3 regions of the Psychrobium sp. 1_MG-2023 genome follow, and region 1 is predicted to be linked to each of the others. Evidence: predicted binding sites of a transcription regulator. Region 1 holds the regulator's gene; each other region holds the start of a gene.
The links. The regulator FNR, encoded in region 1, switches genes on or off when oxygen is low (the NO sensors DNR and NnrR bind a similar motif). The targets are predictions, from matches to a motif close to TTGATCTAGATCAA.
Positions count from the first base shown of each region.

Region 2: a site for FNR is predicted at 2,789-2,802, ahead of Q8W26_RS05270 (bacteriohemerythrin). Genes of this name have one in related genera too.
Region 3: a site for FNR is predicted at 6,888-6,901, ahead of Q8W26_RS09400 (GbsR/MarR family transcriptional regulator). Genes of this name have one in related genera too.

Region 1 is NZ_JAUYVJ010000017.1:30,604-38,828, forward strand. Features, by position in the region: gene sppA (signal peptide peptidase SppA) at 1-281, opposite strand, end outside; gene Q8W26_RS10295 (hypothetical protein) at 461-1,195, shown strand; gene Q8W26_RS10300 (glucosaminidase domain-containing protein) at 1,198-1,998, shown strand; gene Q8W26_RS10305 (DUF2987 domain-containing protein) at 1,999-2,664, shown strand; gene ttcA (tRNA 2-thiocytidine(32) synthetase TtcA) at 2,709-3,611, opposite strand; gene uspE (universal stress protein UspE) at 3,708-4,634, opposite strand; gene fnr (fumarate/nitrate reduction transcriptional regulator Fnr) at 4,768-5,499, opposite strand; gene Q8W26_RS10325 (sulfite exporter TauE/SafE family protein) at 5,569-6,264, opposite strand; gene ccoS (cbb3-type cytochrome oxidase assembly protein CcoS) at 6,275-6,451, opposite strand; gene Q8W26_RS10335 (heavy metal translocating P-type ATPase) at 6,448-8,225, opposite strand, start outside.
Region 2 is NZ_JAUYVJ010000007.1:38,787-47,011, reverse strand. Features, by position in the region: gene suhB (inositol-1-monophosphatase) at 1-138, shown strand, start outside; gene Q8W26_RS05270 (bacteriohemerythrin) at 478-2,694, opposite strand; gene Q8W26_RS05265 (response regulator transcription factor) at 3,137-3,823, shown strand; gene Q8W26_RS05260 (histidine kinase sensor domain-containing protein) at 3,820-5,151, shown strand; gene Q8W26_RS05255 (TonB-dependent receptor domain-containing protein) at 5,276-7,264, shown strand; gene Q8W26_RS05250 (hypothetical protein) at 7,384-7,563, opposite strand; gene hisG (ATP phosphoribosyltransferase) at 8,011-8,225, shown strand, end outside.
Region 3 is NZ_JAUYVJ010000015.1:5,145-13,369, reverse strand. Features, by position in the region: gene Q8W26_RS09430 (efflux RND transporter permease subunit) at 1-1,831, shown strand, start outside; gene folX (dihydroneopterin triphosphate 2'-epimerase) at 2,028-2,405, shown strand; gene folE (GTP cyclohydrolase I FolE) at 2,402-3,040, shown strand; gene folM (dihydromonapterin reductase) at 3,037-3,771, shown strand; gene cydB (cytochrome d ubiquinol oxidase subunit II) at 3,867-4,868, opposite strand; gene Q8W26_RS09405 (cytochrome ubiquinol oxidase subunit I) at 4,861-6,219, opposite strand; gene Q8W26_RS09400 (GbsR/MarR family transcriptional regulator) at 6,290-6,838, opposite strand; gene Q8W26_RS09395 (hypothetical protein) at 7,250-8,225, shown strand, end outside.

The DNA of each region.
Region 1 (8,225 bases):
CTGAGTAACGTTTCTAATTGTTTAGGCTGACCGTAGGCATCTTGGGTTAATTGATCGATAGGATTAATAGCTTCCTTTTGATCGACCAGCGTGCCTTGAATATTGATGACTAACGCTGCATTTTGAGCAGGGGTAACAGTTTTGTCTTGGCTTGCAATGACGCCAATAAAGGCGATTATTAAGCCAAAGACTAATAAGTTTAGTAATAATTTTCGCGTATTATTGATAATGGACCATAGGAGTCTAATAATGCGGAATACAATGTTGGGCTTTTTTTGCATGTAAATTCTCTGTTTGACAGTATACATTGTTACTTTAACGAATAACGCTTTATTGCGTAAGTGCGAAATTGTAACAGTTTTTTCTAAATAGCATCTAAAAGTTTAACTAAATTATTTATCAAAAAGGTGATTAACCCTATAATGTCGGCAACTTATTCTTTATATGTACCTAATTTGATATGACACCAAGTAAACCTATCGACTCATGGCAGACGCTAAAAGTAGGCTTCTCCTTAACTAAACGTAATTTTATCGCTTATTTACCGGTGCTTCTCATTGGGGTAGTTGCTTCTTATTTTGCAGTAATGCAGGTGATTGAGTACTTAGGCGTTACTCACGAACAGTTGATGGAATCGTCGGGCGGTGTGAAAGGTGACTCAATAAACCCTGAAGTATTATCACAGTTGCAGTTCGGGTTCTTTCTTGTGACGTTAGTATTTGCACCACTTGAGGTCGGTTTAATGATGATGGGTTTGAAAGCTGCTCGAGGTGGAAAGTTAGCCGCCAGTGACATTTTACACATTGTGTCTGATAGCGCGCGAATCATTATTTTATCAGTTTTCACTATCTCGCTTATCCAATTAGGCTCAATGTTGTTTTTATTGCCTGGACTATTTCTGATGATTGTTTTGTCTATGGCGCAAATGCTGATGTGCGATGGGAAAGCAACATTACTACAAGCGATCCCAATGTCCTTTAAAGCGTTAACTAAGCATTGGGCTGCCTGTTTGCTTGTTTATATTATCTTAATTGGACTACTTTTATTATCAGCAGTTATGACACTGGGTGTCGCGTTAATTTTAACTATTCCTTTTTATATGAATGTAAAAGGGCAGCTTTACCATGTCATTTTCGACAACACTTGTGAAGAACCACAAGATAACAACCATTCAGGTAATGAATTCGAGGCGTAATAATGAGATTTGGATATCTAGCAAGAGTTATCACGGCATTAGCACTACTAGTACTTGCAGTGTTTACTCTTAAAGTTTTTTTTCATCAACCAGTGACTGTTGTTGATCCTCATGTTGTGGGTAAACAAGCCTTACCACAAAAAGCTTTGTTACCAGATTTTGCGGCAATTAGTGATATTAGAGAAAAGAAGCGGGCGTTCTTTGACTTTATTCGACCAGGTGTCCGTGCCGCTAATCGTGACATCGCTTTAAATCGTCAATTTCTACTGGATTTACAGCATAAATTGAAAATCGAAGAAAACTTTGAGATTTCACCAAGTAGTTATCAGCGCTATAGTGAACTCGCACAATACTACCAGCATAAAAGTAATGACGTAAATGCTGATTCAATCGCTAAGCTATTAAGTCGTGTTGACATTATTCCTGAAGAGTTAGTGATGGTGCAAGCTGCAAATGAGTCTGGCTGGGGCACATCTCGCTTTGCAAGACTTGGCCTTAATTTTTTTGGCCAATGGTGCTTCACGCAAGGCTGTGGTTTAATTCCCCAATCTAGAAATGAAGGGGCTAATCATGAAGTGCGCGTTTTTGACTCTGTTGATCAATCAATTGCTAGTTACCTTCGAAATTTAAACACTCACCCGGCATATCAACACTTACGTGAGATACGATTAGAGTTGCGTCAGAATAATTTAGAAGTTAACCCAGAGCATTTAGCGCCAGGATTACTCAATTACTCAGAACGCCAACACGACTATGTCATCGAGTTATTACAAATGTTAAGACACAATAAGGCTTTCCTTTAAATGAAAAAAAGATTTGCGACATTAGCAACAGTATTACTACTGTCTGGTACAGTGCAGGCAGACGTTGAAACATCCTTTACCTATGGTGGGATTTATAAGAGCCTGAAAACCGCACAAAGCTCTGAGTTTTCACAGTTGTCTCTTAATTTTGTGTTATTAGAAAACACGACTAAAACATTATGCCCAACCTCAGATGTCTATCTCAGTGATGGTGAAAACAGATATGATATTAGTATGTCTGATGATGGTGAGCTGTTAATACCTTTAGACAAAAAATTAAAAAAAGATCGTGCAACTATTACTTTAAAGACACCTAAAGCAAATATGTGTCACCTATCGATGCAAATTGAGGTAGCGGAGTTTGAGCTTGAAAATACATCATCACGCAATGTTAAATCATGGGTGAAACAATTAAACGGCCTTTATGAAACATTAGCGGGTTGGCCTGGTAAATATTTTATGCCAGAGCTAACGGGGTTAGTACTCGAATTTGAGGCAAATGGCACTTCAGCAGTCTATCGTTCAGTGACGGGAGATCAGACATTTAAAGTGGACAGTGATGGCAAACTAAACTTGAGTGTCGACACGATTAATGCACTTGATACATCTGGCAAGTTTGTATTTAGTCAGTCAGTGGTTGCAGCCAAACCGATTCTTGAAAAATAACACAAGCACCCAATAGGGTGCTTTTAGTTATTTACTGCAGTGCATTAGCTTAATTCTACGATTTGAACATCAGAATTACTGGCAGCAGATTGTTTGACTACTGGCTGATCAAATGCGGTATCTCCACCCTCTATCAATGCGTCAGCAGTGATCTCTTTAAAGTTAAATAGGTCACTATCAGCAAGGTGGGAAGGAACGACATTTTGCATTGCTGTAAACATTGACTCAATACGTCCAGGGAAACGTTGAGACCAGTCGTTAAGCATCGCTTTAACTGCCTGGCGTTGCAGATTTTCTTGCGAGCCACACAAATTACAAGGAATTATCGGAAACTGCTTTAACTGAGCAAACTTTGCAATATCTGATTCAACACAATAGGCGAGGGGACGAATAATAATGTGTTCGCCATTATCACTGCCAAGCTTTGGTGGCATCGATTTTAACTTACCGCTGTAAAACATATTGAGCATCATTGTTTCAAGCATATCATCTCGATGATGACCCAGTGCAATCTTTGTGGCCCCAAGCTCTTTGGCAGTTCGATATAAAATTCCACGACGCATTCGTGAACACAGTGAGCAAGTTGTTTTTCCAGGCTCTATCTTATCCATGACAATTGAATAAGTATCTTCCTCGACTATTTTATAGTCGACACCGATACTATCCAGATAGGTTGGTAATACATGTTCAGGAAAACCTGGTTGTTTTTGATCAAGGTTAACAGCAACGATATCAAAATGGATTGGTGCTCGCTTTTTTAATGAGCACAAAATATCTAATAGCGCGTAACTGTCTTTACCACCAGATAAACAGACCATGACTTTATCGCCGTCTTCAATCATATTAAAATCACTGATGGCTTTACCAACATGACGAGAAAGACGTTTATCTAACTTCTTTAGTTTAGCTTTATCTTGAGTTGATTGTTGTTCAGGGCTTGATTGCATTTATCTAGGTACCACGGCGTTAAAAAGGCCGCTATTATAATGCGACCTAGTTCAGTAATGCAAAATTACCGCTTAAATAAACGGATTGTTACGATATTAATCACTTTGTACTGGCGAAACAAAACCATCGGGTTTGATAGCCAGTAAGTCACAGTCGATCTGATCAATGATATGCTCTGCAGTATTGCCTATAAACGCGGCTGATAATCCCGTTCGGCCTATTGTGCCGATAATCACTAATTCAGCATCAAGTTCTTTAGCTACTTCGGGAATCACATCCTCTGCTAAACCTTCTTTGATGATACAACAGCTTGTTGCAAGGTCATACTGTTGCGCCAATTGTTCTGTTGCTTGTAAGTGATGCTTATAGACCGAGCTATTATATTCTTGGGTGTTAAATTCAGGGATTTCAATTGCTATGTTGACTGGGGTTCCTGGAAAGCTATTGACAACTTTGACGTTGCCATTGATGACTTTCCCAAGATCAGTTGCATGCTGCATGACTTTTTGGTTGAGATAAATATGATCTTCATCTTCTGATACGGCATTAATTGCTGTGACAATTTGGCCGTCTTCGGGCCAGTCATGCTCTTTAACTAACAAGACGTCGCATGGTGATTTGCGTAACAAGTGCCAATCTGTAGGTGTGAAAATCACAGACTTTAATTTGTCATGCTTATGCGTTGATTTGACGAGTAAGTCAATTTGATGCTGTTGAACGTGCTTAATAGCGGCTTCGAAAGGGCGATTAAACCAAGAAACCGTTGTTTCGATCGTCAAATCATCATACTGTGCAGCTAATTCCAGAAGCCATTGTCTTTGCTGTTCTACAACACCGCTACGCATTGCTTCACGTTCATCTTGTGACAACATAGAGGTCATCTCATACGAAAGATCATAGATACATAGGAATAATGATATCTTCGCACCATAACTTCTGGCTAAGAATGCGGCTCGTGCAAGGCTTGGTTGTTCTTGTTTGCTTGGATCAACCATCACCAATATATTCTTGTATTCCATCATAAGACTACCAATAGTTTATTTTAATATACTATTGATAATAGCTTGAATCGTTACTAAGACAATATGGTTTAGGTCAAATTTTTGTTAAATAGACAAAAAAAGCCAGCGAGGCTGGCTTTTGGCGAAGAGATATTTATGAAGAGGTTGTCACACCACTCAGTTGAGCGAGAGCTTGTTTGTCAACAATCGTTATGTACTTACCTTGGACTTCAATCAGGTTATTCTTTTGAAAGCGCCCTAATAAGCGAGAGATAGTTTCAACAGTTAAACCAAGGTAGTTACCGATGTCTCCACGTGTCATCGTTAAGCGAAACTCTTTAGAAGAAAGACCTCGTTCACCATGACGGTCACCAAGACTATCGATGAATGTTGCTAAGCGCTCTTCAGCACTCCGCTTGCTAAGTAGCATCAACATGGTTTGATCGTTAAGAATTTCATCACTCATTAGGCGTAGCATCTGTTGACGTAGACGGGGCATACGACCTGAGAGTTGATCTACTGTATCAAATGGGATTTCACAAACCATTGAAGTTTCTAAAGCGACGGCAAAGCTTTGGTGTATTTCACGGCCGATGCTATCAAACCCAACAATATCACCCGCTAGATTAAACGACGTGACTTGCTCATGGCCATCAGGTGTTATTATATAGCTTTTAAAACTTCCAGAACGAATAGCATAAAGAGAACTTAATGGTTCACCTGCACTACAGATCAGTTCACCTTTTTGAATCGGTTTTTTTCGCTCGATGATGTTATCAAGCTGTCCCATTTCTGTATCATTTAATGTAAATGGAATACATAAATCAGCCATACTGCAGTTTTGACAGTGAATGCTATTGCTTCCAGAACAAGATTGAGAACTCATAATTTACTAGATTTCCGATTTACAATTGAGTTGACAGGATAGTACCATTTATTAATCGATTGAGCGAGATCAATTTATTAACATATTTAGACTTGTAATTGTGATATTAAGCCCATAACAGATTATTAACAAAGCACCAACAGTTCGAAACCAAACATGGCTAAGTAATTGATTAAGGTAGGTTGAGAATAGACCTAGAGCAAACAAGGCTGGCAACGTGCCAAGTCCAAAACCCAGCATGATCTGAGCGCCAGACGTGGCGTTCGCTGAAGCAGCTGCCCAAGTAAGAGTGGTATACACAAGCCCGCATGGTAACCATCCCCAAATAACACCAAAAGGAAATGCAGAAAGTGGTGTTGAAAAAGGGATGAATCGCTTGCCCAATGGCATAATCAGTGGCCAGATAAGTTTACCAATAACTTCTGTTTTTTGAACCAAATTAAGCCAACGCCCGATATAAAGACCTATGACGACCAACATCAGACCTGAGAAAAGTTTGATGATTTGCAAAAAAATCGCTGATTTAAGCGCGAAAAAGCCAAAGGAATAGCCGATTAAAGCACCGGCTATACAATAGCTTACGATTCGGCCACAGTTATAACTTAATATGTAGAGTAACTTATACTTAAGTGCATGCTGGTGATGTAAAGGCAGATTATTAGAAAAGGCACCTACGATGCCGCCACACATGCCAAAGCAATGACCCGCGCTAAACAGCCCGACAATAACAGCGGCATAAAAGTCATATTCAGTAGCATCAAACATAGCAGTTACATTAGCGTTTAGGGTTGTCTGTTTTATTAGACGATGTGTCGTCTTCATCAAATAGGATATTTGAACCTTGACGGTCTAAATCTTCAAACTGGTCACTCTTGACTGCCCAGAAAAAGAAATAAATCGCAATAACGACGATGATCAAAGCAACAGGGATTAAAAGTAGAATAATATTCATGATTTAACCTTTAATAAACGTAACGAGTTAACTACTACGATGAGTGAACTAAGTGACATACCTAAGGCAGCTAACCAAGGAGGTAATAATCCAATCAAAGCAAAAGGGACTGCGGTTAGGTTGTAACCTAATGCCCAGCAAAAGTTTTGGATGATGATACGTTTGACTTTCTTTGCGAGGTCTATGGCATCAGCAACCTTTGAAAGGTCGTCGTGCAATAAGACAATATCAGCACTAGACTTTGCAATATCTGAACCTGTACCCATAGCGAATGAGAGTGGTGCACCTGCAAGGACAGGAGCGTCATTAACACCGTCGCCAAACATCGCAACCACTTTTTTCGGGTTTGTCTGTAATGTATTGAGATAATTTAGTTTCTGACTAGGTGTATTACCTCGTTCAACCTGGTTAACACCTAACTTATCGCCAACAAACAATGCATGGGTAGAATTATCACCAGTGAGTAATGTTGTTTCAATATTGTGACTTGAGAGGTAGGTAATTAGCGGCTCGCTCGCCTCACGGATATCGTCTTCTAGATAACAAGTTGCTATATGTTCGTCATTTTTACTGAGGTAGATAACCACGCGTTGTTGCTGTTCTTTATCATCAACGGATGAGAGTCCAATAAAACCGTTATGGCCGAGTTTGTAGTGATCGCCGTCAATATCACCCTCAATGCCAGCGCCAGAAATACTCTTGACATTGATAGCGCGAAGATCATTATTGAAATATTGACTGAAAGCGGCTGCAATAGGGTGTTGAGACTCAGCTTCAAGTGCTGCAATTAACGAAAGAACTTGTGTGCGCTCTAGTGCTGTGTCTAACTGACTGACCCGAAATTTACCAGTGGTTAACGTACCCGTTTTGTCAAAGCAGATGTGGTTAACTTTAGTCAGAGTATCTAAGGCATTACCACGCTTTAATAGCATGCCTAACTTGGTCATAGCAGATCCAGCGGCTGTATAAGCAGAAGGGGTTGCCAAGCTTAGAGCACAAGGGCAGGTTGCAACGAGAACAGCTAACGCAATCCAAAAGGCATCAGGGTTCCCAGCAAGGCTCCATCCTATGTAAGCAAAAGAAGCGAGCAAAAGAATACCAACAACAACATATTGGGATAACCGATCTGCGAGTGTAGCTAGATAAGGCTTATCTTGTGATGCTTGCTCTTGTAAACGAATGATCTGTGTGATGAGTTGGTTACTTCGTTCAACTTTAACTTCAAAACGAATGGGACTATCTATATTAATAGTACTGGCGTAAACCCAATCATTGATTTGTTTACTGACTGGCATTTGTTCACCAGTGAGCACAGCCTCATCACTGTGAGATTGTCCTGCAACGATTTGACCATCAGCGGGAATTGTTTGACCAGGCTTTACAAGAATTATGTCTCCGGGTTGTAGTGTTTTAGCAGGGACATCAATGAAGTCCTCATCAACGAGTTTAAGTGCCGTTGCAGGAATCAATTTCAATAAATTTGAACTAGACTCAGCAGCCTTCTTTTTTGCTCGTTGTTCGAAGAATCGACCCAGTAGCAAGAAAAAGGCGAACATACAGACAGACTCGAAATAAACTTCGCCAGCATTGGTATAAGTCGCCCAAGCACTCGCAAAGAATGCCAACAGTATCGCAATGGACACAGGTACATCCATATTGAGTCTTTTGGCACCCAGTGCGGATATAGAATTTTGATAGAAGGGTAAGCTTGAGTAAAAAACAACAGGTACAGCAAGAATCAAACTTATCCAGCGGAAATAGTCATTGAGACCAT
Region 2 (8,225 bases), on a different contig from region 1:
GCTGGCGGTATCGTTACTGATTTTACCGGTGGTCACGGCTATGTTGCTTCAGGCAATATTGTTGTTGGTAACCCAAAAGTTGTTAAGGCTATGCTTTCTAAAATGCGCCCGCATTTGACGCCGGCTTTATCACGTTAATCGCAGTGAATTCTCTCTACTAAGAGTATTCTCTCTACTAAAAGGGGCTAACGATGTTAGCCCCTTTTTTATTTATCATATACCTAACACCAACTCCATTCATGAAGTAATACCCATTCCGTTAATGTAAATGAACAATTTTGTAACGAGGCTAAACGAATTAGCGCACAACCTCTACGTTTTAACCGAACTTAAGGCCCAACAGAATCTAAGTTTCAATACCCATGTTGGCAAAGCGGCAGTTATTAACCAATTTAATTATTCTTATTCACTAATCAATAATACTGCCATCATTCTTCCATCCCGCAAACAGGTTCAAGGCTAAATGAGCGGTGCTGTTTAATGTTCTAAACTGACGTCCTTATCTGGCGAGTCATTAAACAACCGAACTTGATTTCGGCCAAGGTTCTTCGCTTGATAAACAGCTTTGTCCGCTTGTTCGAGTAACTCTTGAACATCTTGAGTCTGCTCTTGCCACATTGCTACTCCGATACTGACCGTTATGGATATCTGATGACCATGATAATCAACTATTGTTTTTTCGATGGATAAGCGAAGTCTTTCAGCTAACAATATGGCTCCTTTTTTGTCCGACTGAGGAAGGAGGATAGCAAACTCTTCACCACCAATGCGGGCGACGCAATCATATTCTCTTACTTGTGACATACAAGTTTGACAAAAAACTTTCAACACTTCATCACCACAAGCATGACCATAAGTGTCATTGACCTTTTTAAAGTAATCAATATCAAGCATTAAAATACTAAATTGCTGTTGGCAACGTCTGGCTCTTTCTAGCTCCTGGTAAGCAACGTCTTGAAACTTTCGCCGATTGATCGCACCTGTTAGGGGGTCAATCGATGCAAGCTCATTTAGTCGCTTTTTGTCAATTTCTTGTTGTTTGATTGACATAGCCTGTCGCTCAAAACGAATGGCAGAGATAATATCTGCCTGTAAAAGCTTCCTTCTATTCACTTCATAACTGGCAAACATTTCTCTCATTTGATCATCAGCAAACTCCAAAGTAAAACGCTTATCGCGCTGCCCTTCACTCAAGCACTTCATTGCATGGGTCATCAAATGAATTGGATAAATGATACTATGACCAAGCAACCAGGATATAACAGTTGAAAAGAAGACTAATACCAGCAACAAAGACGTGATGACAACAAATACAAATTGAATACTGTTCAACTCTTTTTGCACATTTTTCTCATTATCTAAAATCAATTGCTCGATAAAGGCATTTTTAGCATTAATTTTACCTGTCATCACCTCAAACCAATGCTCACTATCAATGGTCAATTCTGCCTGTGAGGCGATTGAACGTTCTAATTGCGTTTCGAGCGCCACGGCCTGTCGATAAACTGAAGAGCTAAGAACTTTTTGCCACTTATTTTTCTGTTCAATCGTTGCTGAGTTCATAAAGAGTGTTAGTAATCCACTCCTACTCCCTTGCAACAAATAAAAATCTTTTAAAAGCTTAGAGTCTATAGATTGCCCACTTAAAATCCAAGCGCCTATCGCTCGTTTAAGGCCCACGACTTCCTTCATATTAACCAATGCTGAAAGACTAAGCGTATTACGTGTAAGATCCGCGTTATGACCTAAAGAAAGTAAGCCATCAAGCACGGAGATAAGCTCTTTAATCGATTGTGTGTAGTATTGTTGGGTATTGGAAATATGACTAGTTTTGGAATTAACTAACCCTCTTTGCTGGTTTAATTCAGCTAATGCTATATCTGTATCAGCTAATTGCTGACTCACTCGATCAGCAACACTACCTGTTCTAATCTGCATTACCCTTTCACGGTAGTTACTCAAAGCCTTATCTGTAACAACACGCGATGCCAATAGTTCTGATGAAAATCTTTCGAAGTTCGACCCAATAGTGGCCGTTGTCAATCCCCTTTCAATCTGTAATGTATGAGACAATTTATTAGCAGCATTAAGCAAGCCTGTGACTTCAATAACTTGTTTTGCATTTTGGTAGTACTGGTAACTAAAAGTCACTACAGACGCACTTAATACGAGTAAGCCAAATAGTGGAATAATCATCCCTAAATAAATACGATTATCTAATTTAATTTGACGACCGACCCAAGCCTTAATACGTTCACTCCAAGATGGTGTAGAGCGATCATTTGTCGTTAACCCTTGCTCATGGACAAGCTTGGCATAAGACATGTCATCAACCACAATATGATTCATAATCCAGTTCAATAAAAACAAACTGACTTCTTGAGCAACTTCAATGGTTTCTGCGCTAAGCAAGCGCTCGCGTAATTCAGGAATTTTATTAATAAACTGTTGATGCTGCAGCTTATGTTCTTCGTAATCAGGGTAGTTACATTGTTGTAGCAACGCTTCTTCACGAGTAAAGTGCTGCTTCACATAATGCTCCAATTGTCGAAAAATATCTTTGATGATCAGCTCAGTCGAACCATTATTAATCGCTGTATTAATTTCATTGATGAGTTTTAACAGTTGTTTATGGTCTTGATCTATTGCGTCAACACCAACGCTCATACCATCGTTCCAATTTAGTTCATTCACAAAGCAGCCTACTCATATTTTTGTTCATCTAACTTGTGCTTGAAACTAGTTAAACGTGATTACTTATTTTAATGATTATACTAAATTTTAAACGTTGAACTACAACAACGTGGCCGGAATGAATACAATTAAACCAATTAATACTAATGTCATTAAATATCTGCCTACTTGGGCTTGTTAAAATAAGCTCATCGGCATTGCTCACAATTCCGATAACCAGGTATTCACCAGACGTCTTGCTCAAAAAAATTTACAAGCGACATAAGAGCACTTACTTAATGCAATCGCTAAACACACCGATTAGACAATTGGACGAACTACATTATTTACCGTTAGTGATAAGACACTGAGGCGTAACAATAGCGCCGATAAATACTGGCCTTTTACCAACACTAGCTATAAAATACGAATACCTCTCATTTACCTTAATATACGCATGAAAATTGCAGCCCCACATATCTTAATTATCGAAGACGACCTGTCGCTCAATGAACAACTCAGCGCTTTATTAATCACTAAAGGGTATCTGGTTACTCAACATCACGATGGAGAGCAAGGGCTGAATGCCGCAATAAGTCACAATTATTCCATGGTTTTATTAGATGTTAGGTTACCCATCATTGATGGCTTCACCGTACTACAACGACTGAGGCAGCACTCAACAGTGCCTGTCATCATGATCACTGCTTGTGCGGCTGAACAAGAACGAATCCAAGGGTTTAGTTATGGAGCTGATGATTACTTACCAAAGCCATTTAATATCACCGAATTAATTTTGCGTATTGATGCACTATTAAGGCGGGCCAACATTTTAGAGCAACCAACGCCTGGGACCACACTGAGTGTCGATGAAATCAAGCTATATAAAGATAACGCTCGAATCACATTTTCCGATAAACCGATTGAAATGACTCCTATTCAATTTAAGCTATTATGGACCTTAATCGAGAATAAAAACGAAACCTTATCTAAACCCTACCTTTCTCAAGTCGTTCTCGAAAAAGAGTTCAGTCAATACGATCGTAGCTTAGATATGCACTTAAGTCGTGTCAGAAAAAAACTCACTTCTGTTGGAATGCCTAGCACACGTATTATCACTAGCCATGGTCGCGGATACCGTTTTGAATGAATAGGTTATTTTTATGGAAGTTGATGCTCATTGTCGGCTTAGGTAGTGTATCGTTATTTTTTGTCATCGACCTATTATCACGCCATACTGAAACCAGAATGAGCCACATAACACAACAACATCAAACTGAAATTCTGATGTTTGCTGCAACGGCAGAAAGGCTCCACCAGCAACAAGACAAGGCAGCTTTAACACAATACCTAACACAGCTACAACACCAAGAAGACACTTGGGTCGCCGTCGTAGACTCACAACTTACGTCGTTATACCAATCAAGTTTAGACCCCCGCTTTCTAGACAACTTTACGCTTGGCCGCGACGTCAGTTGGAAAATACACCTTAATTTTCCTAATAACCCCGTCATGGACGTTGCATTTAGCAACAGTTCAATACACTTTTTAATCAGATTACCACAGCGTATGCGTCCGGGTGTTTATTGGAAACCAGCCTATATAGCACTGCAATTCATCCTGCCTCTGATCATTTTAAGTGTGATTGCATTCTATATTTACCAATATTTAATGCGTCCCTTAAAACAACTTAAACATGCCAGTGAGTTATTAGCAAAAGGTCAGTTTGATATCGAAATAGTTTCCAAGATAAATACGCGAGAACCCGAGTTCATTAGTGTTGCAACTACCTTCGAACATATGTCACATCGATTAGGACAACAAATTCAAAACCAAAGGCAGTTTATTGCCGATTTCTCACACGAATTAAGAACACCAATCGCAAGAATAGAAACGGCTTTAAATTGTGCAGAAAATAATATTTCATCGGTTCAAATGTTACATCGAGTTAGAGATGAAATCACCGGTATAAGAAAGTTGAGTGAAGATGCATTAACCCTAGCTTGGATAGAAAACGAACAGGTAGCACTTACGGTTGAAACCTTCGATTTAATCGATCTTGTTGACTCGATCATTGACGATGCCCAGTTTGAGTTTCACCCTAAAGTAATCACCTCAACATTACCTGACTCAGTCATTATCCAAGGGAGTATACGTCCGCTAGCTCAAGCAATCGAAAACATCATACGCAATGCGATGCGCTTTACACCAACGAGTATTGACATTACTGTTCACCGTTATGATAACTACGTTGAACTATGTGTGCGTGACCATGGCCCTGGTGTGGAGAATTGTGAACTTGAAAACATCTTTAGACCTTTTTACAGGATCGCTGGTGATAATACCTCTAGCAGCGGCTATGGCCTTGGACTTGCGTTGGTGAAGCGCGAAATTGAAGCCCTTCATGGCACAGTAAAGGCACAAAACAGAAGCCCAACGGGTCTACAAATGACGGTGAGATTGCCGCTCCACACTTAAATCAACTTAACAGAAGTGACGTGTAGTTTGTAACAATTGTAAAAGTGGTTCTGTTGGATTGCATGAAATGATAAATTACACAAATACGAATTATTATCATTAACAATAAGGCATCTAAAGCATCATGCAACTTGCAAATATTAAACTAACCACACTCTCTATAGCAATGATTTCTGTACTGGGCAGTCACAGTGTTTTTGCGAAACAGGCACCGCAAAAATCAAAAAGTGATACCGAAATGATTGTTGTCGTTGGTCAAGCGACAAGTGGTCTAGATAATCTAATCAATCAACAAGATATTGAAAACATTCAAGCCAATGACCTCGGTGATCTTTTCCGTCAAGATTCGACAATCAGTGTTGGTGGCTCAGTCGGCATGGGCCAAAAGCTATATTTACGAAATGTTGGTGAAGACTTACTCAATATATCAATCGATGGTGCAGCACAAGCTGGAACAGTGTTTCATCACAGTGGCCGAGTTAACATTGAACCCGAATTATTAAAACAAGTTGAAATAGAGGCAGGTACTGGTAGCGCGACTGCTGGTCCAGGTGCTTTAGGCGGTTCAGTACTATTTATTACTAAAGACCCAAGTGATTTATTAGCCCCCCAACAGACTCTAGGCGCCTTAATAAAAACCTCTTATTATGGAAATGGCGAAGGATTTAAAAATACAGCCACTGTTTACGCTCGTGATAATAACGAAGTCATTAGCGGAATGTTAAGCGTGACAGATTCTGATCTTGGAAATGTTGAAGACGGTAACGGGCATGAAATCCTTGGTACAGAATCAGAAAAAACATTGGGTTACGCTAAAATAAAATTGAACATTAGCCCTGAACAAACCTTATCTTTAAGTCATGAAAATATTGAAGAGCAAGGAGATATCTTATACAAACCTGAGCTCATTGCTAGTAAGCGCAATGTACCAGAACCAACAACAGGTAGCCGCGCGACCACTATCATTAACTATTCCTATGACGTTCTTGATAGTGATTACATCAGTATTGATGTTAACGCTTACGATACGGAGCAAGAGCAAATCAGAGAATTTCGAGGTATTGCGTATGACGGTGGCCGTAAATCGACGGGATTAACACTGAAAAATACCAGTACTTTTGCACAACATGACTTAATTGTAGGTTTGGACTACCGTGATGATACGAGCTTTCTCAATGACGTTGACTTTGCTAATGCACATTTCTCAGAAACAGGAAAAGTAGCGGGTCTGTTTGTACAAAATATTAGCCAATTGACTGACCAATTAACTTTAAGCTCCGGTGTTCGTTTTGATCAGTATAAGTTAGATGATACAAATGGCTTATCGTTAGATGATCAGGGATTCTCGCCAAACGCCAGCATTAACGTTACTTTATCGCAACAATGGAGTATCAGCGCAGGTTATGCCGAAGCGCTGCGCGGTCCAGAAGTAAAAGATTCATTTAAACTATCATCGGCCAGTAATGATCCAACGCTCAAAGCTGAACAAGCTAAAAACATCGAACTGGGTGTTGATTATAATCTAGAGCAGTTCAATTTCGCTGCTGGCATTTACCGTACAACAATCGAAAACCCTGTTGGCGGTGAAACTCCTTGGTCAAAAGTGTATCAAAATCTCAAGCATGATATTAAAACTGATGGTTTATTTTTAACCGCAAACTACACCAGCGATAACCTAACATTGAGCGCAAACTACCATAACGCAGAATCAACCATGAATGATGAACTGGTAACACGTTATGTTTATAGCTCTGCAGGTGTTTCCACTGGTGATAAATTAAGTTTAAATGCAAATTATCAACTACACGATGCACTGAGTATTGGTTGGAATGGTCAATTTGTTCAAGGCATTGATACTATCAATATCACCGTTGCAGGAGACAACTTAACCACAGTAAAGCCAGGCTATGCGGTTCATGATCTTTATGCTCGTTGGACTCCATTTTCAGAGCAAAAACTGACACTTAATATTGCAATAAAGAACCTGTTCGATAAACAATATTTAGATCACGCGAGCATGGAAGACTTAGAACATAACCCTGGGTACTCTGGTATTATTGGGGCACCAGAAATGGGTAGAGACTTACGCGTCAGCTTAGCCTATCAATTTTAAGCTATACAGTAATAGCGCATTAACGGCATGTTTTATGATGCCGCTGTAGCTTACGGCGGCATATACATTTGTAAATAAGGAATGGTTCTTTATGAAAAGTTACTAATATTGGGATAGGTTCACTGGGTTTTCTGATCTCCCGAACCTTGACGGCCAAACAAACCAAGTCCAAACGCCAGCTCTAAGCCAACGCCTAACATAATGAACACCATCACCCCAGATACCGTACCAAAAAGATAGCAAGCGACTGCAACAGCGATATACAGAAGCAGTATGATACTTCGATTTAAGTCTCTCATAAAACACCCTTCTCTGTTTAATATTTAACCTAAAGTTAAAACAAAAGTCGAACTAGGTCAATAGTATTAAACATAAAGTCTTTGTAACAAAGTATATTAACATTTAGTCTAAAAATTTTATCGACAGAACAGTAGCTTAAACAAATTATTAGATAAAAGTAGTAAACTTCGAGAAAAGCAGCGCGAAATAGCCATAAGTCTAAGGTTTTTTTTGTTAAAAGCCATTGCAATTGTTCACGGCCTATCTTACTGTATCAATCATCTTTTAAACAGTTATTAACGTTTGGCTAACATATGAATATTATCCTGAACCATCACCACCATCATATTATCCGGTAACTTTCAGGAACTATTCGGCTGGAAGATTACAAATAACATCTTCCAGCGGTTGCACAAAACGATGAACCTCTGGAAGACCAGAGGTTTTTTATTTTGGAGCAACAAAAAATGCAAACAAGCAACAGATTACGTATCGCGATTCAAAAAAAAGGTCGCCTATCTGACGAAGCCAAAAAGCTACTAAAAGGTAGTGGCGTCAAATTCAACACCAACTCTCAGCGTTTAATTGCTCACGCCACCAATCAACCCATTGACTTATTGCTTGTTCGAGATGACGACATTCCAACGCTAATCATGGATGGTGTTTGTGATTTAGGTATCAT
Region 3 (8,225 bases), on a different contig from region 1:
AGCAGTGCTCGCTTCAACTGCGACCACGGTGTTAGTGTTTGCACCTATTTTATTTGTTCAGCAAGAAGCAGGGCAGCTATATTCTGATATTGCCATTGCAATTTCTGCGGCAATTATCGCATCGATGCTGGTGGCTATCTTTGTCGTGCCAGTGGCACTAGCGCACATCTCAGGTTCACAAGTTAGCTACACACAGCAAATTCAGCTGTCTTCAGCTTGGTTATCTTTTGTTAACTTCTTTATTAAGGGGAAACAACGAGCGATAACCACGGTTGTGTCATTTTCTGTAGTGATTATGAGTGCTGCCTATCTATTGATGCCAGCGGCAGAGTATTTACCGGAAGGGGAAGAGCCAAAAGCATTCTCGATGATGATCGCCCCACCAGGCTATAACCTCAGTGAGATGAAAGTGATTGGGCAAGAGCTACGCGACTATTTTGATAAGCATGTCCAAGCTGAACCAACTGATTTTGAACAAAAGAAAACGGACTTACCGCCATTAGCATATTATTCGATGTCAGTTTCTGCTGGGCGAATCTGGCTGCTAAGCGCGCCTGTTGAGCATCAGCACATTCAAGTAATGATGGATGCAATCACGGCTAAATTTAGAAGTTATGATCAAATGCGCGCGTTTTCTTCACGCGGCTCGATTATTTCTAGTAACGATGGCGGTACACGAGCTGTAGCCATTGATATTGCGGGTCCAAATATCGTTGAATTATATCAAGCGGCAGAAGCAGTCTATGCTCAAGCCGAAAAAGTGTTTGATAACCCTCAAATAAACTCCGAGCCCCGTTCACTTAGCCTTAATCAACCTATTATTGAGATTAAGCCACGTTGGGCTCGTTTAGCTGAGTTGGGGTTAGATAGTCGTGAGCTTGGTTATGCCATTTCGGCGCTGAGCGATGGGGCTTATGTTGATGAGTTTATCTTAGGTGATGATAAAGTCGATATCTTTATGTTTAGTAATGCGGGAAATAAGCAAAGTATTGACCAACTGGCCACGGCAGCGATATTAACGCCGTCAGGCAAGGTCATGCCTTTAAATGCGTTAACAGACCTTAATGTTACAAAAAGCAGCAACAGTCTACGCCGCGTTGATGGTAACCGCACCGTGACCGTTTATATCATTCCTCCGCGTGAAACGGCTTTAGAAACCGCAGAGCACTTAGTTCGCACCGAGCTATTACCGACGCTGTGGCAACAAGGGAGAATTGCACAAGGGATTAACGTCTCAATCAGTGGTGCTGCCGATCAGTTAGAAGCGACTAAAGAGTCTTTGTCAAATAACTTCGTGATTTCTATCGTACTGAGTTATTTACTACTGGTAGCTATCTTTACCCATTGGCGCTATCCACTGTTTATCTTAGCTACGGTACCGTTAGGCATGGCTGGCGGTTTATTAGGGTTGGTTGGAGTCAATGGCTTGAATAGTTTATTGAGTCACTTAGGGATGGCTCCTTTCCATCAACCGTTTGATATGATTACCATGTTAGGCTTTTTAATTCTGCTAGGCACAGTGGTCAATAACCCGATACTCATTGTCGATCAAACTCGTCGAAATATGATGGAGCGGGGCGCACGAGTGAGCGATGCGGTTAAAGCGGCGGTGGAAAAACGTTTGATGCCTATCTTAATGTCAACAGCCACTACTATCTTTGGCCTCGCACCGTTGGTCTTTATCCCTGGTGATGGTACGGAGTTATATCGCGGGGTTGGTATTATCGTGCTATGTGGCATCTTAGTCTCGACATTGCTCACGCTAACATTTTTGCCAGCCTTACTGGTGAGTGTTATGCGCGATATACAAAAGGAGCAACGCTCGCATTAGTCATAGTTGGCAGTTTCAGCCGTCTAGTAATAAGGCTGGTCACGTAAAAAGGCACCGTTGATACGGTGCCTTTAGCGTATTGGTAGCGCTTGATAGCTTAGGAAGTGTTTGTTTATTGAGCTGTTAAACTTTATTTTGAACCCAAAAGTATCTTTGTGCGTATATAGTTAAGAAAAATAAGAAAACAGGTTGGACTATGAATAACAATGCCATTATCACCATCACGAATTTGCGACTAAGAACTTTTATTGGCTTTAATGAAGAAGAAAAAAGCAAGCAGCAAGATATTATTATCAATGCTGAAGTTCACTATCCAGTCAATCAAATGTGTTTAAATGATAGTGTGGAAAATGCCTTAAATTATAAAATGATATGTAAGGCGATAATCAGCCATGTTGAGAATGGTAACTTTTTATTGCTAGAACGATTAACCAGTGATGTTTTAGGCTTGTGCGCCGATCATCCATCGGTCAATTTTGCAAAAGTGACCATTGATAAACCTCACGCATTAAGGTTTGCAGATTCTGTTTCCTTAACGTTGTGTTACCAAGCTGAATCAGGAGATAGAGCATGATAAACGATGAAGCAAAACGCGTACGCGATATATTAATTGAAAGGGGACTTGAAACGCCACTAATAACAACTGGCATGTCACCAGAAGAGAAGTATAGTCGAATTAAAGGCTTAATGACCGAAGTGGTTAGTACCCTAGGGCTTGATCTTAATGATGATAGCTTAGCCGAAACTCCTCATCGTATTGCTAAAATGTATGTTCACGAAATATTCTCTGGCTTGAACTATGATAATTTCCCGTCAATCAGTGTCATCGAAAATAAAATGGCGGTTGATGAAATGGTTAAGGTGTCTGATATCAGCCTAACCTCAACCTGTGAGCATCATTTTGTGACGATTGATGGATTAGCGCAAGTGGCTTATATTCCAAAGGATAAAATCCTTGGCTTGTCTAAAATTAATCGTTTAGTGCGTTTTTTTGCACAACGACCACAGGTACAAGAACGGTTAACTCAACAAATCTTAGTGGCTGTGCAAACGCTCACTGAGACCGACAATGTTGCCGTATCAATTAATGCCACCCATTATTGTGTTAAGTCACGTGGGGTCATGGATGTAAATTCTACCACCTCAACCACGGCATTGGGTGGCATATTTAAAACCAATCCACAAACCCGCGCTGAGTTTCTAAGGTGAGTCAAACGATACTAATAACTGGTATTGGTAAACGATTAGGACTTGCTTTAGCAACACATTTTTTGGCGCAAGGCTATCATGTTGTGGGTACGTACCGGACGACATATCCAGCACTTGATGGGTTGAAAAGCCAAGCTGCAGACTTATATCAAGTCGATTTTTACCAGCAGGCGCAAGTTGATGAGTTTGTCGCGTTGATTAAGCATCAATATAGTTCGCTTCGAGCCATTATTCATAATGCGTCAGACTGGCTGCCGGATAACTCTCATGACAGTTCATCGGAGTATAGTTCTGCGCAGGTTATGCTAAAGATGATGACTATTCATGCCAGCATCCCTTATCAAATTAACTTGGCCTGTCAGGGACTATTAAAAAATACCCATAATGAGGCGGGGAACTTCGCTGATATCATCCATTTAAGTGATTATGTTGCTGAAAAAGGCAGTAAAAAGCATATTGCGTACGCAGCCAGTAAGACGGCGATGAACAGTTTAACGTTATCGTTTTCAGCACTGCTAGCCCCAGAGGTAAAGGTAAATTCTATTTCTCCTGCGTTAATCAAGTTTAATGAACATGATGATAACGCTTACAAAGCTAAGGCGATTAACAAGGCACTCTTGGCTAAAGAAGCTGGTTACGAAGAGATTATTCGAGCGATTGAATTCATTCTATCTAGCGAGTATATGACTGGAAGAAATATGCAGTTAGATGGTGGTCGTCATTTAAAGTAATAAGTTAAAAAATGTCACCATTCACTTAAAACATGAGCCTTGCTCCCCCTTCGAGCTAAGGGGGAGCAAGGGCTGCTACTAAGTAAGCTCTGGAGTTAGTAGTAAGTCAATTCTGTCACTTTCCCCCAAAAGACCCGATAGGAAAAGATGGTGTAACCAATGATTGTAGGAATAACGATGATTGCGCCCCAGAGGATGAAGTTAAGCGCTTCTGGCGCTGCTACTGCCTGCCAAATGGTCAACTGCCCGGGCACGATATACGGGAAGAAACTAATCGCTAACCCCGAAAAACATAAGGTAAAAATAGCGACTGTAATGACAAACGGCTGCCAACAATGGTCATCGTGTGTTAACTCACTCAGCTGTTTTATTTTCCTAAACCCAATCACAAAGAGTGCAAAGCATAAAATAGGCAAGGGTAAGATCAGCCATGCATTGTCATTACTCAGCCACGTCTTAAATACATCTGGATTCACCAATGGGTTAATGAATGAAACCGCTACCACACCAATAAAGCAGCCGATGAGTGACTTTTTAGTCCAGTTTATTGCCTTTCGTTGTAAGGTATGTTCCGTTTTCATCACTAACCATGCCGCGCCAATCAAACAATAAGCAGCGGTAACGCCAAGGGCACTGAGTAGGCTAAATAGTACAGCGGCGACAGACTGCTCAAAGCCCATAATGTACATACCGAGCATATACCCCTGGCTGAGTGCAGCCAGTAAAGAACCTAGCTTAAACATTAAATTCCATGTCGGCTTATGGCTAAATGGCGCTTTAACTCTGAAGTCGAACGCTATTCCACGCATAATTAAACTAATTAACAGTAATAAGGTTGGTAGATAAAGTGCTTTGAACACAATGCTGTGTGCTAATGGGAAAGCTATAAGTAATAAACCTACCGCCATGACTAGCCATGTTTCGTTTGCATCCCAAAAAGGGCCGATAGAAGCAATCATCGAATCACATTCGCTATCATTTTTCAGTGGCAATAACATTCCAACGCCTAGGTCATAACCATCTAGAATGGCATATAACAGCACCGAAAGCCCCATTAAACCAACGAAAACAACGGCGAGAGTAGTTTGTTCAAACATGATGGAGCTCCTGTGTGTTAGTTGCGGCTGTTGGCTCGGCATCAAAATCTTCAATCTCGATGGCACGTTTAGCCATGGTGAATAAAGTATGTAAGTAAGCCGCCATTACAATGACATAAATGATCAGGTAAAGGGCAAGAGAAAACGCGACATTGCCCGCCGCAATATCTGTAGCGGCTTCTTTGACGGTTAAAACGCCAGTGACTAGCCAAGGTTGGCGGCCTATTTCGGTGACATACCAACCGGCCAGTGTGGCTATCCAGCCTGAAAACGTCATGGCAACAATCGCTTTTAACAGCCAAGGTGATAAGGTCTTTTGACGCCATAACTTGATACCCGCGAGCCATGAAATAAGCAGCATCAATACCCCGATACCAATCATGATCCTAAATGCGTAAAATACTGGAGCCACGGGCGGGTGATTACCTTCAAACTCGTTGAGCCCTTTTATTTCGCCATTGATGTCATGGGTTAAAATTAAACTCGCTATGCCCGGTAAACCCAGTTCAAAATGGTTGGTTCTCTTCTCTTCATCGACGATAGCAAACAGTAATAATGGAGCGGATTTCTCGGTATGCCAGACACCTTCCATCGCAGCAATTTTTTGTGGCTGATGCTCTAGGGTGTTTAAACCATGTAAATCACCAACGAATGCTTGTAATGGTGTGAGTAACATCGCGACAGTTAGACTTATTTTTAGTGTTAGCTTCGGTGCGCGTTTGTCGTCGCCTTTAAGTAAGCGATAAGCACTGACTCCGGCAATTAAAAACGCAGCGGTGAGACCGGAAGCAATTAACATGTGGCTTAACCGATAGGGAAATGAAGGGTTAAAGATAATGTCTAACCAATCAACGGGAAAGGCAACACCATCGCGCATTTCAAACCCTGTAGGGGTTTGCATCCAAGAGTTCAGCGCCAATATCCAAAAAGCTGACAGACTAGTGCCTATAGCGACGATAATCGTGGATAAGGTATGAATTTTAGGGGGAACACGCTTAATTCCAAATAGCATGATCCCTAGAAAAGAGGCCTCTAAGAAAAAGGCGGTCAGTACTTCATAACCTAATAATGGACCCGCAATGTTCCCCACTTTCTCCATAAATCCGGGCCAATTAGTGCCGAACTGGAATGACATAGTGATGCCCGTAACAACGCCAATAGCAAAAGTCAGCGCAAATATTTTGACCCAGAAGCGATAGGCTCGCATCCAAACCGGGTGTTGGGTTTGGTCGAATCTGATTTTAAAATAAACTAAAAACCAGCTTAGGGCGATGGTAATAGTAGGGAATAAAATATGAAAGCTAATATTCGCTGCAAACTGTATTCTGGAGAGCATTAATGTTTCTAACATAACTATACCTTTGAGGGGGGGGGTGATACACCAATAACCACAGCCCTTGACATGTTAACTAATAGACACTTTATTTGTTGTTACTCAGTAATTTGGACTTCATGTCGATGACTTTACTGACACCGGCACCAAGCTTCATGAGTGTGGTTAGATTGTCTGGATTCATCGATTGTAGTTCGCCAGCCCAATGAGTTACTGTCTCAAGTAAGTCGTGGATCTCATGCATCTGCTGGTGGGCATAAACTTCTTTATCGTTAGTCGGCTCGTCTAACAAATTGTCGCGCAATAGGCTTAAGGTTGGGTCGACTTCACGCTTACGACGTTCTTCGAAAACACGAGTTGCCATTTCCCAAATACTGCCAGCAGGCGAATAATACTCTTTGCGGTCTTTGGGTTTATGATGCACCGAAACTAGGCGCCATGATTGCAGCTCTTTTATGCCCATGCTGACATTGCCGCGTGAAATGTTGAGGGCTTCGGCAATTTCAACGGCACTTAGTGCTTGTTCGTGAATAATAAGTAAACCGTACATTTGGCCTACGGTGCGGTTAAACCCCCAACGACTGCCCATTTCGCCACAGTGCATGACGAAGGACTCTATTTTTGCTGTCATAATCATAATTCGACCTTTCTGAAGTTTCAGTAATTTCTGAAACTATACGCCGAAATTGATTTTGATCAATAAAAATATTTAAATTATTTAATTTGGTATTTTTACCTTGCATTTTAAAGATGGATGTTGAGCGAAGGCGTGGAGGCTCGAAGAGGTGCTGACTGAAGCAAATTGGAGGATCGGTTTCTGTTTTGGATAACTGCATTATCCCGAGCAAACTAAGATAGATATTACTCTTATGTCGGACTTGATTGTGCCGGATTTTAGAATATTAACTTACTAATTATACGCATAAACAATTGAAGTTGATTAACGGTATTGGTTTGATTTAAAGTATGCCGAAATTGGTTATAGCGAATTTTATGTTCGTCGCTTTAGCTGCTAATGGAAGTAAGTAATATTCAACAAGGATAAAAAATGCAAAGAGTGATGTTAATCATATTAGCGTTAGTGATGCTTAGTGGTTGTGCTAGTACTATCAAATCGACTCGTATGGTTGTTGGTAGTGAGTTACCTCAAGAGCATGGTGTTGTGGCTGTTAAAGTCGTTAGTAATACCAATCAGCTTGCCCCACTACACCCTCGATGGACTGAGGTAATCGCTTTTCGTTTAGATAACGCTGAGCAATTAAAGCAAGCGGCGATAGATAAAGCTAAAGCGCATGCTAAAAGTAAAGGAAGAAATTTTTACGAAGATAAAGTGGAGTGGAAACACGATATTTATTCATTAAGAGCCTTGTCAGAAGGAGTCATCGATAGCCAGGTCTTTGTAGGGAGTATGCCAGCAGGCGAGTATATTATTGGTTCACTCCATAGCTTTTATACCGATGGCAATATGAGTTCATGGATCACTATGCCAGTGAACATCTCTGCGGGTAAGTTTAATGTAAAACAAAATAACCTTTCTGATTTAGGTACTGTTGTTTTTCAGCCGTTATTAAGTATTAAAGAGCCATCATTTTGGAATAATCGTTCTGAACAAAAAGCCTATGTTACGCGTATGCCTAGCAAAAAAAGTTTACAAAGTTTTGTTACGACACATTACCCTAAGTTAGCTAAAAAACTCGATCTTTCTAGCATTATTACTTGGCAGCAAGATGATCTTGGGGATTTCCGCTCGCAATTGAGTCAATTATCCCGTGAAAATGCGTATGCAGATCAAACCGCTCATATTAGTGGTGGCCTTTCTAAAGCATTACTCGCAAAGTTTGGTCAGTTGAAGTTATTGGATGAAAACCAACAGTGGGAACATCACGATGTTCCAACTAATAGCCGCCTTTCATCTGCGCTACGTATAGACGATATGTTAATAGTGGGCAGTGAGCTAGGCGCTATATTTATCAAAAACGATAGTAGTAAGCACTGGCAGGAACTTTCTCCAATATCGGCTAAAG